DNA from 3 places in the Streptomyces sp. NPDC057963 genome. Region 1 is predicted to be linked to each of the others. Evidence: predicted binding sites of a transcription regulator. Region 1 holds the regulator's gene; each other region holds the start of a gene.
What was found. Region 1 encodes HrcA, which represses chaperone genes, less so after heat shock. Its sites were predicted from a motif close to TTNGCACTCNGNNNNNCNGAGTGCNAA; they were not measured.
Positions count from the first base shown of each region.

Region 1 (3,230 bases):
ACCGCATCGTGTCACGTCCCGCCCGCCGTGGCGTGCCCGGCCCGGGTCCCCTTTGTCCTCAAATCTGTGCGCGAACGCCGGACGGGCTCGGTGAGCGAGCCCGTCCGGCGTTCGGGAACGGTGCCGCGGGGACGGCGTACGAAACCGTCCCCGGGAACCGTCAGCGGCCGTTGAAGGCGTCCTTCAGACGGGAGAACAGCCCCTGCTGTCCGGGCTGGAACTGGCCGGTGGGCCGCTCCTCGCCGCGCAGCTTCGCCAGGTCGCGCAGCAGCCTCTCCTGCTCCGGGTCCAGCTTCGTCGGGGTCATGACCTCGACGTGCACGATCAGATCGCCGCGCCCGCCGCCGCGCAGATGTGTGATGCCGCGGCCGTGCAGCGGGACCGACTGGCCGGACTGGGTGCCGGGCCGGATGTCGACCTCCTCCAGTCCGTCGAGCGTCTCCAGCGGCACCTTGGTGCCGAGCGCGCCCGCCGTCATGGGGATGGTGACCGTGCAGTGCAGGTCGTCACCGCGGCGCTGGAACACCGCGTGCGGCAGTTCGTGGATCTCCACGTACAGATCGCCGGCCGGGCCGCCGCCGGGGCCGACCTCGCCCTCGCCCGCGAGCTGGATGCGGGTGCCGTTGTCGACACCGGCGGGGATCTTCACGGTGAGCGTGCGCCGGGACCGGATACGGCCGTCGCCGGCGCACTCCGGGCACGGGGTCGGCACGACCGTGCCGAAGCCCTGGCACTGCGGGCAGGGCCGCGAGGTCATGACCTGGCCGAGGAAGGACCGGGTGACCTGCGAGACCTCGCCGCGGCCGCGGCACATGTCACAGGTCTGGGCGGAGGTGCCCGGCGCGGCACCCTCGCCGCTGCAGGTCGTACAGACCACGGCCGTGTCGACCTGGATGTCCTTGGTCGTGCCGAACGCGGCCTCGGCGAGATCGATCTCCAGCCGGATCATGGCGTCCTGGCCGCGCCGCGTGCGCGAACGGGGCCCGCGCTGCGACGACGTACCGAAGAACGCGTCCATGATGTCGGAGAAGTTGCCGAAGCCACCCTGTCCGAACCCGCCCGCGCCACCGCCGCCGGAGGCGGACAGCGGGTCGCCGCCGAGGTCGTAGACCTGCTTCTTCTGCGGGTCCGACAACACCTCGTAGGCGGCGTTGATCTCCTTGAACCGCTCCTGGGTCTTCGGATCGGGGTTCACATCCGGATGCAGCTCGCGGGCGAGCCGCCGGAATGCCTTCTTGATCTCGTCCTGAGATGCGTCGCGGCGCACGCCGAGTACGGCGTAGTAGTCCGTGGCCACTTACGACTCCGCCAGGATCTGTCCGACGTAACGTGCCACTGCGCGTACCGCTCCCATCGTTCCGGGGTAGTCCATGCGGGTCGGTCCGACCACGCCGAGTTTGGCGACTGCCTCGTCGCCCGAACCGTAGCCGACCGCGACGACGGACGTGGAGTTGAGCCCCTCGTGGGCGTTCTCGTGCCCGATCCGTACGGTCATGCCTGAGTCCTTGGCCTCGCCGAGCAGCTTCAGCAGCACGACCTGCTCCTCCAGTGCCTCCAGCACCGGCCGGATCATCACCGGGAAGTCGTGCCCGAAGCGGGTGAGGTTGGAGGTGCCGCCGATCATCAGCCGCTCCTCCGTCTCCTCGACGAGGGTTTCGAGCAGGGTGGAGAGCACGGTGGACACGGTTCCCCGGTCCTCGCTCTCGAATGATTCCGGCAGGTCCTGCACCAGCTGCGGGACATCCGCGAAACGGCGTCCGACGACCCGGCTGTTGAGCCGGGCCCGCAGATCGGCGAGAGAGGTCTCACCGAAGGGGGCGGGGCAGTCGATCATGCGCTGTTCGACCCGGCCGGTGTCCGTGATCAGCACGAGCATCAGCCGGGCGGACGCCAGCGACAGCAGTTCCACATGCCGCACCGTGGACCGGGTCAGCGAGGGGTACTGCACGATGGCGACCTGCCGGGTCAGCTGCGCGAGCAGCCGTACGGTGCGGCCCACGACGTCGTCGAGGTCGACGGCGCCGTCGAGGAAGTTGTGAATGGCCCGGCGTTCCGGCGACGAGAGGGGCTTGACGCCCGCGAGCCTGTCGACGAAGAGCCGGTAGCCCTTGTCCGTCGGGATACGCCCCGCACTGGTGTGGGGCTGGGCGATGAAGCCCTCGTCCTCCAGCACCGCCATGTCGTTGCGGACGGTGGCCGGGGAGACCCCCAGCTTGTGCCGCTCGGTGAGCGCCTTGGAGCCCACCGGCTCCTCGGTGCCGACGTAGTCCTGGACGATGGCGCGCAGCACTTCGAGTCTGCGTTCGCTGAGCATGGCGCACACCTCCAGCTGTGTTCCTCGGTGGTTCTCGGGCCGTTCCCTGTTTCATTCCCAGGAATCCGCCTGGCACTCTGTCCTCGCGAGTGCCAGCAATCCCCCGGCCAGTGTACGGCGGCCGAGTGGGGACCTAGCAAGGGCGACCGGCCACGCTACCGCGTGACCACGCAGGTCGTTGCCGATAGCGTCCCGGTATGAACGTCTCTTGGGAAGAGTTCGGCTGGGAGCGACTCGGTCACGGAATGGGCCGACGGCGCCTTCCAGGATGGGATGCGACCGTCGCGCTGGTGGTCGGAGCCGATGGAGTACTGCTCTACGACACCGGATCGACGCTCCGCGAAGGCGCCGAAGTACGTGCCCAGGCACAGGCCCTGCTCGGCCGGAAGGTGACGCATATCGCACTCAGCCACCCGCACTTCGACCATGTGCTGGGCACCGCGGCGTTCTCCGGCGTCCAGGTGTACGGAGCGGTCGGCATGGCGGACCTGCTGAAGTCCGGGGCGGACGCGCTGTACGCCTCCGCGGTCCGCCACGGGCTGTCCGAGCACGACGCGGCGGAGGCCGCCGGCGTGGTGGTGGCGCCCCACCACGAGGTGTGCGGCGAGTGGACGCTCGACCTGGGCGGCCGTCAGGTGCTGCTGGCGAACGTGGGCCCCGCCCACAGCGGCCACGACCTGGTGGCGCTCGTCCCCGGCTCCCCCGCGGTGGTGCTCTGCGGCGACCTGGTCGAGGAGTCCGGTGAACCGCAGGCGGGCCGGGACGCGGTGCCTGCCCGCTGGCCGGCCGCGCTGGACCGGCTGCTGGCGCTCGGGGGCGAGGACGCGGTGTACGTGCCGGGGCACGGGCAGGTGGTGGACGCGGCGTTCGTCAGGGCGCAGCGCGACCGGCTGGCCGCCCTCTTCGGCGTGTCGTG
Region 1 covers NZ_JBHVPX010000007.1:149,677-152,906, reverse strand. Annotated here, with positions in the region: gene dnaJ (molecular chaperone DnaJ) at 161-1,297, opposite strand; gene hrcA (heat-inducible transcriptional repressor HrcA) at 1,298-2,314, opposite strand; gene ACFVT1_RS18465 (MBL fold metallo-hydrolase) at 2,512-3,230, shown strand, end outside.

Region 2 (3,230 bases), on a different contig from region 1:
CGACGACGACGCCGCCTTCGAGACCACCGTTGACGGCGATCTGCTTGAGCGGGGCCTCCAGCGCCAGCTTGACGGCGTTGGCGCCGGTCGCCTCGTCACCCGAGAGCTCCAGCTTCTCGAAGACGGCCGAGGCCTGGAGCAGAGCCACGCCACCACCGGCGACGATGCCCTCCTCGACGGCGGCCTTGGCGTTGCGCACCGCGTCCTCGATGCGGTGCTTGCGCTCCTTGAGCTCGACCTCGGTCGCGGCACCGGCCTTGATGACGGCCACGCCGCCGGCCAGCTTCGCGAGGCGCTCCTGAAGCTTCTCGCGGTCGTAGTCCGAGTCGGAGTTCTCGATCTCGGCACGGATCTGGTTGACGCGACCCTGAACCTGGTCGCTGTCACCGGCACCGTCGACGATCGTGGTCTCGTCCTTGGTGATGACGACCTTGCGGGCGCGGCCGAGCAGGTCGAGACCGGCGTTCTCCAGCTTGAGGCCGACCTCCTCGGAGATGACGGTGCCACCGGTGAGGATGGCGATGTCGCCGAGCATGGCCTTGCGGCGGTCACCGAAGCCCGGGGCCTTGACGGCGACGGACTTGAAGGTGCCACGGATCTTGTTGACGACCAGGGTCGACAGGGCCTCGCCCTCGACGTCCTCGGCGATGATCAGCAGCGGCTTGCCGGACTGCATGACCTTCTCCAGCAGCGGAAGGAGGTCCTTCACGTTGCTGACCTTCGAGTTCACGATCAGGATGTACGGGTCGTCGAGGGACGACTCCATGCGCTCCATGTCCGTGGCGAAGTACGCCGAGATGTAGCCCTTGTCGAAGCGCATACCCTCGGTGAGCTCCAGCTCCAGACCGAAGGTCTGGGACTCCTCGACGGTGATGACGCCTTCCTTGCCGACCTTGTCCATGGCCTCGGCGATGAGCTCGCCGATCTGGGTGTCGGCGGCGGAGATGGAGGCGGTCGAAGCGATCTGCTCCTTGGTCTCCACGTCCTTGGCCTGCTCCAGGAGGGCGGCGGAGACGGCCTCGACGGCCTTCTCGATACCCCGCTTGAGGGCCATCGGGTTGGCACCCGCGGCGACGTTGCGAAGGCCCTCGCGGACGAGCGCCTGGGCGAGAACGGTGGCGGTGGTCGTACCGTCGCCGGCGACGTCGTCCGTCTTCTTGGCGACCTCCTTGACCAGCTCCGCACCGATCTTCTCGTACGGGTCCTCCAGCTCGATCTCCTTGGCGATGGACACACCATCGTTGGTGATCGTGGGGGCGCCCCACTTCTTCTCAAGGACGACGTTGCGACCCTTGGGGCCAAGGGTGACCTTGACGGCGTCGGCGAGCTGGTTCATGCCGCGCTCGAGACCGCGCCGGGCCTCCTCGTCGAACGCGATGATCTTGGCCATGTGAAGTGGTCCTCCCGGACAGGGGTGGATTTCTCCGGACCGAGTGGCGCCCGCGACGGACGGCCTGCGTGACCGGCGGTTCCTTGCCCCACCGGACCTGCGGGCCTCACCGGCCCGATCCAAGTTCTGTCACTCTCACCTGGAGAGTGCTAACGCCAATGATTAGCACTCGACCCCGGAGAGTGCAAGCGTCCCCCTCGGGATGTGGACAACCACGCCCCCTCCCGGGCGGCCCCGGACGCACGGACGCACGGAGGGCCCGTACCCCAGGGGTACGGGCCCTCCGTGCGTGAGTAGTGTCGTTGGCCGACCGCGTCGAGCTCAGCCGACGGCGAGCTTGACCATGTCCGCCTGCGGCCCCTTCTGGCCCTGCGAGATCTCGAATTCAACTCGCTGACCCTCTTCGAGGGTGCGGTACCCGTCCATCTGGATCGCGCTGTAGTGGACGAAAACATCCGCACCACCGTCGACCGCGATGAAGCCGTACCCCTTCTCCGCGTTGAACCACTTGACGGTGCCCTGAGCCATGCCTAACTCCCCTATTACTGGCCCTTGCACAGGACCGCACTTCGCGGACCCGGGTCAGAACTCACCCTCCGACAGGAGAGGGTGTGTGCGCCGGAACGCGTCGACCGCGGCCGAATGTATCTGCCCAACTGCCCTCTGCAACAGGTCAATCGGACGAGAATTCTGGGCAGCACCGAACGCCCGAATATGAGGGATTCATGAGATTCCAGGGCAAGTCGGGCCGGGCAAAGGCGACTTATGGCGCAAGGAGATCGAGCACTTTGGCTGCTTCTTGTCGCGACCGGGCGCATTCTCGTATGCGGGCGGCACGGGCAGCTGGGGGGACTTCCCACACTGTACCGCGCTCAACCATGCAGAATTGCCCCCTCCGCTTCTCTCGCAGAGGGGGCAATTCCGATAACGCCGTGAAACCGGACAGGGGATCAGCAGCCGCCCGCGACCGCCGGGATGATCGAGATGCCGGCGCCGTCCGGCGTCGCCGTCTCCAGGCCGCCCTCGAAGCGCACGTCGTCGTCGTTGACGTACACGTTCACGAAGCGGCGCAGCTTGCCCTGGTCGTCCAGGACGCGGGCGGCGATGCCCGGGTGGTTCTGCTCCAGGGACCCGATGACCTGCGAGAGGGTCGAGCCCTCCGCCGGGACCTCGGCCTGGCCGCCCGTGTAGGTGCGGAGGATGGTGGGGATGCGGACCTTGACGCTCATGGCGGGTGCCTCTCTTCGGTCTCGGGTGATCAGCTGGTGGCGAGGCCGGCGGCGCGGAACGCGTCCAGGCTCGGGCGGATCGTCGCGGTCGCCTGCGAGGTGGCGGCCACCGCGTCCAGGGTCTTGAGGCCGTCACCGGTGTTGAGGACGACGGTGGTCAGCGCCGGGTCGAGCAGACCGGCCTCGATGAGCTTCTTCGTCACGCCGACCGTCACCCCGCCGGCCGTCTCCGCGAAGATGCCCTCGGTGCGCGCCAGCAGCTTGATCGCATCGACGACCTGCTCGTCGTCGACGTCCTCGACCGCGCCGCCGGTGCGGCGGGCGATGTCCAGGACGTACGGGCCGTCGGCCGGGTTGCCGATCGCCAGGGACTTGGCGATGGTGTTCGGCTTCTGGGGCCGTACGACGTCGAGTCCGGCCTTGAAGGCGGTGGAGACCGGGGAGCAGCCCTCGGCCTGGGCACCGAAGATCTTGTACGGCTTGTCCTCGACCAGACCGAGCTTGATCAGCTCCTGGAGCCCCTTGTCGATCTTCGTGAGCTGCGAGCCGGACGCGATCGGGATGACGATCTGGTCGGGCAGCCGCCAGCCGAGCTGCTCGCAGATCTCGTA
Region 2 covers NZ_JBHVPX010000001.1:586,818-590,047, forward strand. Annotated here, with positions in the region: gene groL (chaperonin GroEL) at 1-1,390, opposite strand, end outside; gene ACFVT1_RS02775 (cold-shock protein) at 1,712-1,918, opposite strand; gene ACFVT1_RS02780 (MoaD/ThiS family protein) at 2,341-2,619, opposite strand; gene thrC (threonine synthase) at 2,649-3,230, opposite strand, start outside.
Region 2: groL (chaperonin GroEL) is a predicted target of HrcA. The motif match lies at 1,553-1,579, and genes of this name have one in related genera.

Region 3 (3,230 bases), on a different contig from region 1:
GCCCTTGTCGAGCTCGGAGACCTTCGAGGTGATGACGTAGCCCTCAAGGCCGGCGTTCTCGGCGATCCAGCGCAGCGGCTCGACGGCGGCGCGGCGCACGACCGCGACACCGGTGGCCTCGTCGCCGGTCTTGTCGAGGTTGCCCTCCAGGACCTTGACGGCGTGGACCAGAGCGGAGCCACCACCGGAGACGATGCCCTCCTCGACCGCGGCGCGGGTCGCGGAGATGGCGTCCTCCAGACGGTGCTTCTTCTCCTTGAGCTCCACCTCGGTGGCGGCACCGACGCGGATCACGCACACGCCGCCGGCCAGCTTCGCGAGGCGCTCCTGGAGCTTCTCGCGGTCCCAGTCGGAGTCCGTGCCCTCGATCTCGGCCTTGATCTGGTTGACCCGGCCCTTGACGTCGCCGGGCTCGCCGCCGCCGTCCACGATCGTCGTGTCGTCCTTGGAGACCGTGACGCGGCGGGCGGTGCCCAGCACGTCCAGACCGGCCTGCTCAAGCTTGAGACCGACCTCCTCGGCGATGACGGTCGCACCGGTGAGGGTGGCGATGTCGCCGAGCATGGCCTTGCGGCGGTCACCGAAGCCCGGGGCCTTCACTGCGACGGCGTTGAAGGTGCCACGGATCTTGTTGACGACCAGGGTCGACAGGGCCTCGCCCTCGACGTCCTCGGCGATGATCAGCAGCGGCTTGGAGCCACCGGCCTGGATGACCTTCTCCAGCAGCGGGAGCAGCTCCTGGATCGCGCCGATCTTGCCCTGGTGGATCAGGATGTACGGGTCGTCGAGGACGGCCTCCATACGCTCCTGGTCGGTCACCATGTACGGGGACAGGTAGCCCTTGTCGAAGGCCATGCCCTCGGTGAAGTCGAGGTCCAGCCCGAAGGTGTTGGACTCCTCGACGGTGATGACGCCGTCCTTGCCGACCTTGTCCATCGCCTCGGCGATGAGCTCGCCGACCTGCGGGTCCTGCGCGGAGAGCGCGGCCACGGCGGCGATGTCGGTCTTGTCGTCGATCGGGCGGGCGGTCGCGAGGAGCTCCTCGGACACGGCCTTGACCGCGGCGTCGATGCCCTTCTTCAGGGCGGCCGGGGACGCACCCGCGGCGACGTTGCGCAGACCCTCGCGGACGAGCGCCTGGGCCAGCACGGTGGCGGTGGTCGTACCGTCACCCGCGACGTCGTTGGTCTTGGTCGCCACCTCCTTCACCAGCTGGGCACCGAGGTTCTCGTACGGGTCGTCGAGCTCGACCTCGCGCGCGATGGTGACACCGTCGTTGGTGATGGTGGGAGCGCCGAACTTCTTGTCGATGACGACGTTGCGGCCCTTGGGGCCGATCGTCACCTTGACCGTGTCGGCAAGCTTGTTGACGCCGCGCTCAAGGGCGCGACGGGCGTCCTCGTCGAACTTCAGGATCTTCGCCATGGGAGCTGAGCTTTCCTCTCGAACGAACTGCGCCCCCGACCGCCCGGCTGGTTAGTTCGCAGGGGGCCAGGGGCGCAGAACAGAAAACGTGGGTGAATTACTTCTCGATGATCGCGAGCACGTCGCGAGCCGAGAGGACGAGGTACTCCTCGCCGTTGTACTTCACCTCGGTGCCGCCGTACTTGCTGTAGAGCACGACGTCGCCGGTCTTGACGTCGAGCGGAAGGCGCTCGCCGTTCTCGAAGCGGCCCGGTCCCACGGCCAGGACGACGCCCTCCTGGGGCTTCTCCTTGGCGGTGTCCGGAATGACCAGGCCGGAGGCCGTGGTCTGCTCGGCGTCGAGCGGCTGGACCACAATGCGGTCCTCGAGCGGCTTGATCGCAACCTTGGTGCTGGCGGTCGACACGATCCGGTCTCCCCCTTCGGAGATCTCACGGGGTAACAGTCTTTGGGTGGCGACCAGGTGGATCCGTCGTCGCGGGTGCCGGACCTGCCAGTCGCACAGTACTGCTGGCACTCTCCAGTGGTGAGTGCCAGCACCGAGACTATGACCGCGATTAGCACTCGGTCAAGCGGAGTGCCAATCCAGCCAGTCGTGGCGTCGGGAAATCCCCGTCGGCGCGCGGTGCGGCGGAGGGCCGGCCGCAGGCAACGGTCCGGGCACCATGGGGACAACGCGGGGACGGACCGCACCGTTCCGTACGACTGTGGGTTCATGCTCGAACCTCCGTACCCACCGCCGCCGCCGGGCTCTTCCTCGCCCCGCCCCTCGGCCGCACGGGACTCCCCGCCCGCGGCGAGCGGCTGCCTCGACGTGCCGCCGGGCCTGCTGCTGGTGGTTCTGGAGGGGCTGATCTGCACGGCCGCCGCCTACTGCCTGGCCTTCGCGCGGTGGGACCCCCGCGGACAGGAGCCGGTGGGGCCGCCGCCGATGGACCGGACGCCCGTCCTCGTCTTCGGCGGGATCGCCGCGGTGGTCTGCCTGATCGCCGCGGCACTGATCCGCGCGGGCCTGCCGCGGGCGGGGCGATCCGGATCCTGGTGGCTCTGCTGCTGAGCGCGGTGACGGTGCCGACCGGGCACGAGGACTACCGCCGCTCGCACCCGGCGCCGGCCTCCACCCCTTCGGACGGTCCCGGCCGGTCCGGCCACCAGTGCCTCAGCGGCGGCGACAACCACGAGTGCCTGGACTCCGGCGGCTGATCGCAGGCGATGACGACCAGCGACCCCGGCGCCCCGTGGTCGCCACGCTCACCGTGATCACCACGCCCACCGCGCGGACGCGCCTGCGAGCCCGCCGCGGGGGTCGGCCGGGGGTGGGCCACCCTCTGCGCGGCCTTGCGGCCCAGCCGTTCGATCGGGTCCACCGACTGCGCGCACCCGGCGATGGCGGTCAGGAGCGCACCGGCCGCCAGCAGTCCGGCGAGCGGCCGGTACGCCCCTCTCATACGTAGTCCTCGAGCCGGGCCACGGCGTACCCCTTGTCCGTGACGGTCTTCATGACCGCGCGGACCAGGTCGGCCATGCCGGCACCCCATTCCTTCGGTCCCCGGAAGTGCGTGAGGATGATGTCGCCGGGGTGCAGGTCCTGGTCCTCCTCGCGCCACTCCATGTGGTCCGGGAACGCCTCCGCGTTCCAGAGCGGCACGGCCTTGATGCCGCAGGACTTGGCGATCCGGAGCGTGTCGCCGTTGTAGTTGCCGTACGGCGGCCGGAAGAGGGTGGGGCGCTTCCCGAACTGCTTCTCGATGATGGCCTGCTGGTCGCAGATCTCGCGCTTCTGCTCGCGGTGGGAGAGACCGGGC
Region 3 covers NZ_JBHVPX010000001.1:196,427-199,656, forward strand. Annotated here, with positions in the region: gene groL (chaperonin GroEL) at 1-1,425, opposite strand, end outside; gene groES (co-chaperone GroES) at 1,523-1,831, opposite strand; gene ACFVT1_RS00845 (DUF6234 family protein) at 2,317-2,628, shown strand; gene ACFVT1_RS00850 (hypothetical protein) at 2,514-2,873, opposite strand; gene ACFVT1_RS00855 (polysaccharide deacetylase family protein) at 2,870-3,230, opposite strand, start outside.
Region 3: groES (co-chaperone GroES) is a predicted target of HrcA. The motif match lies at 1,983-2,009, and genes of this name have one in related genera.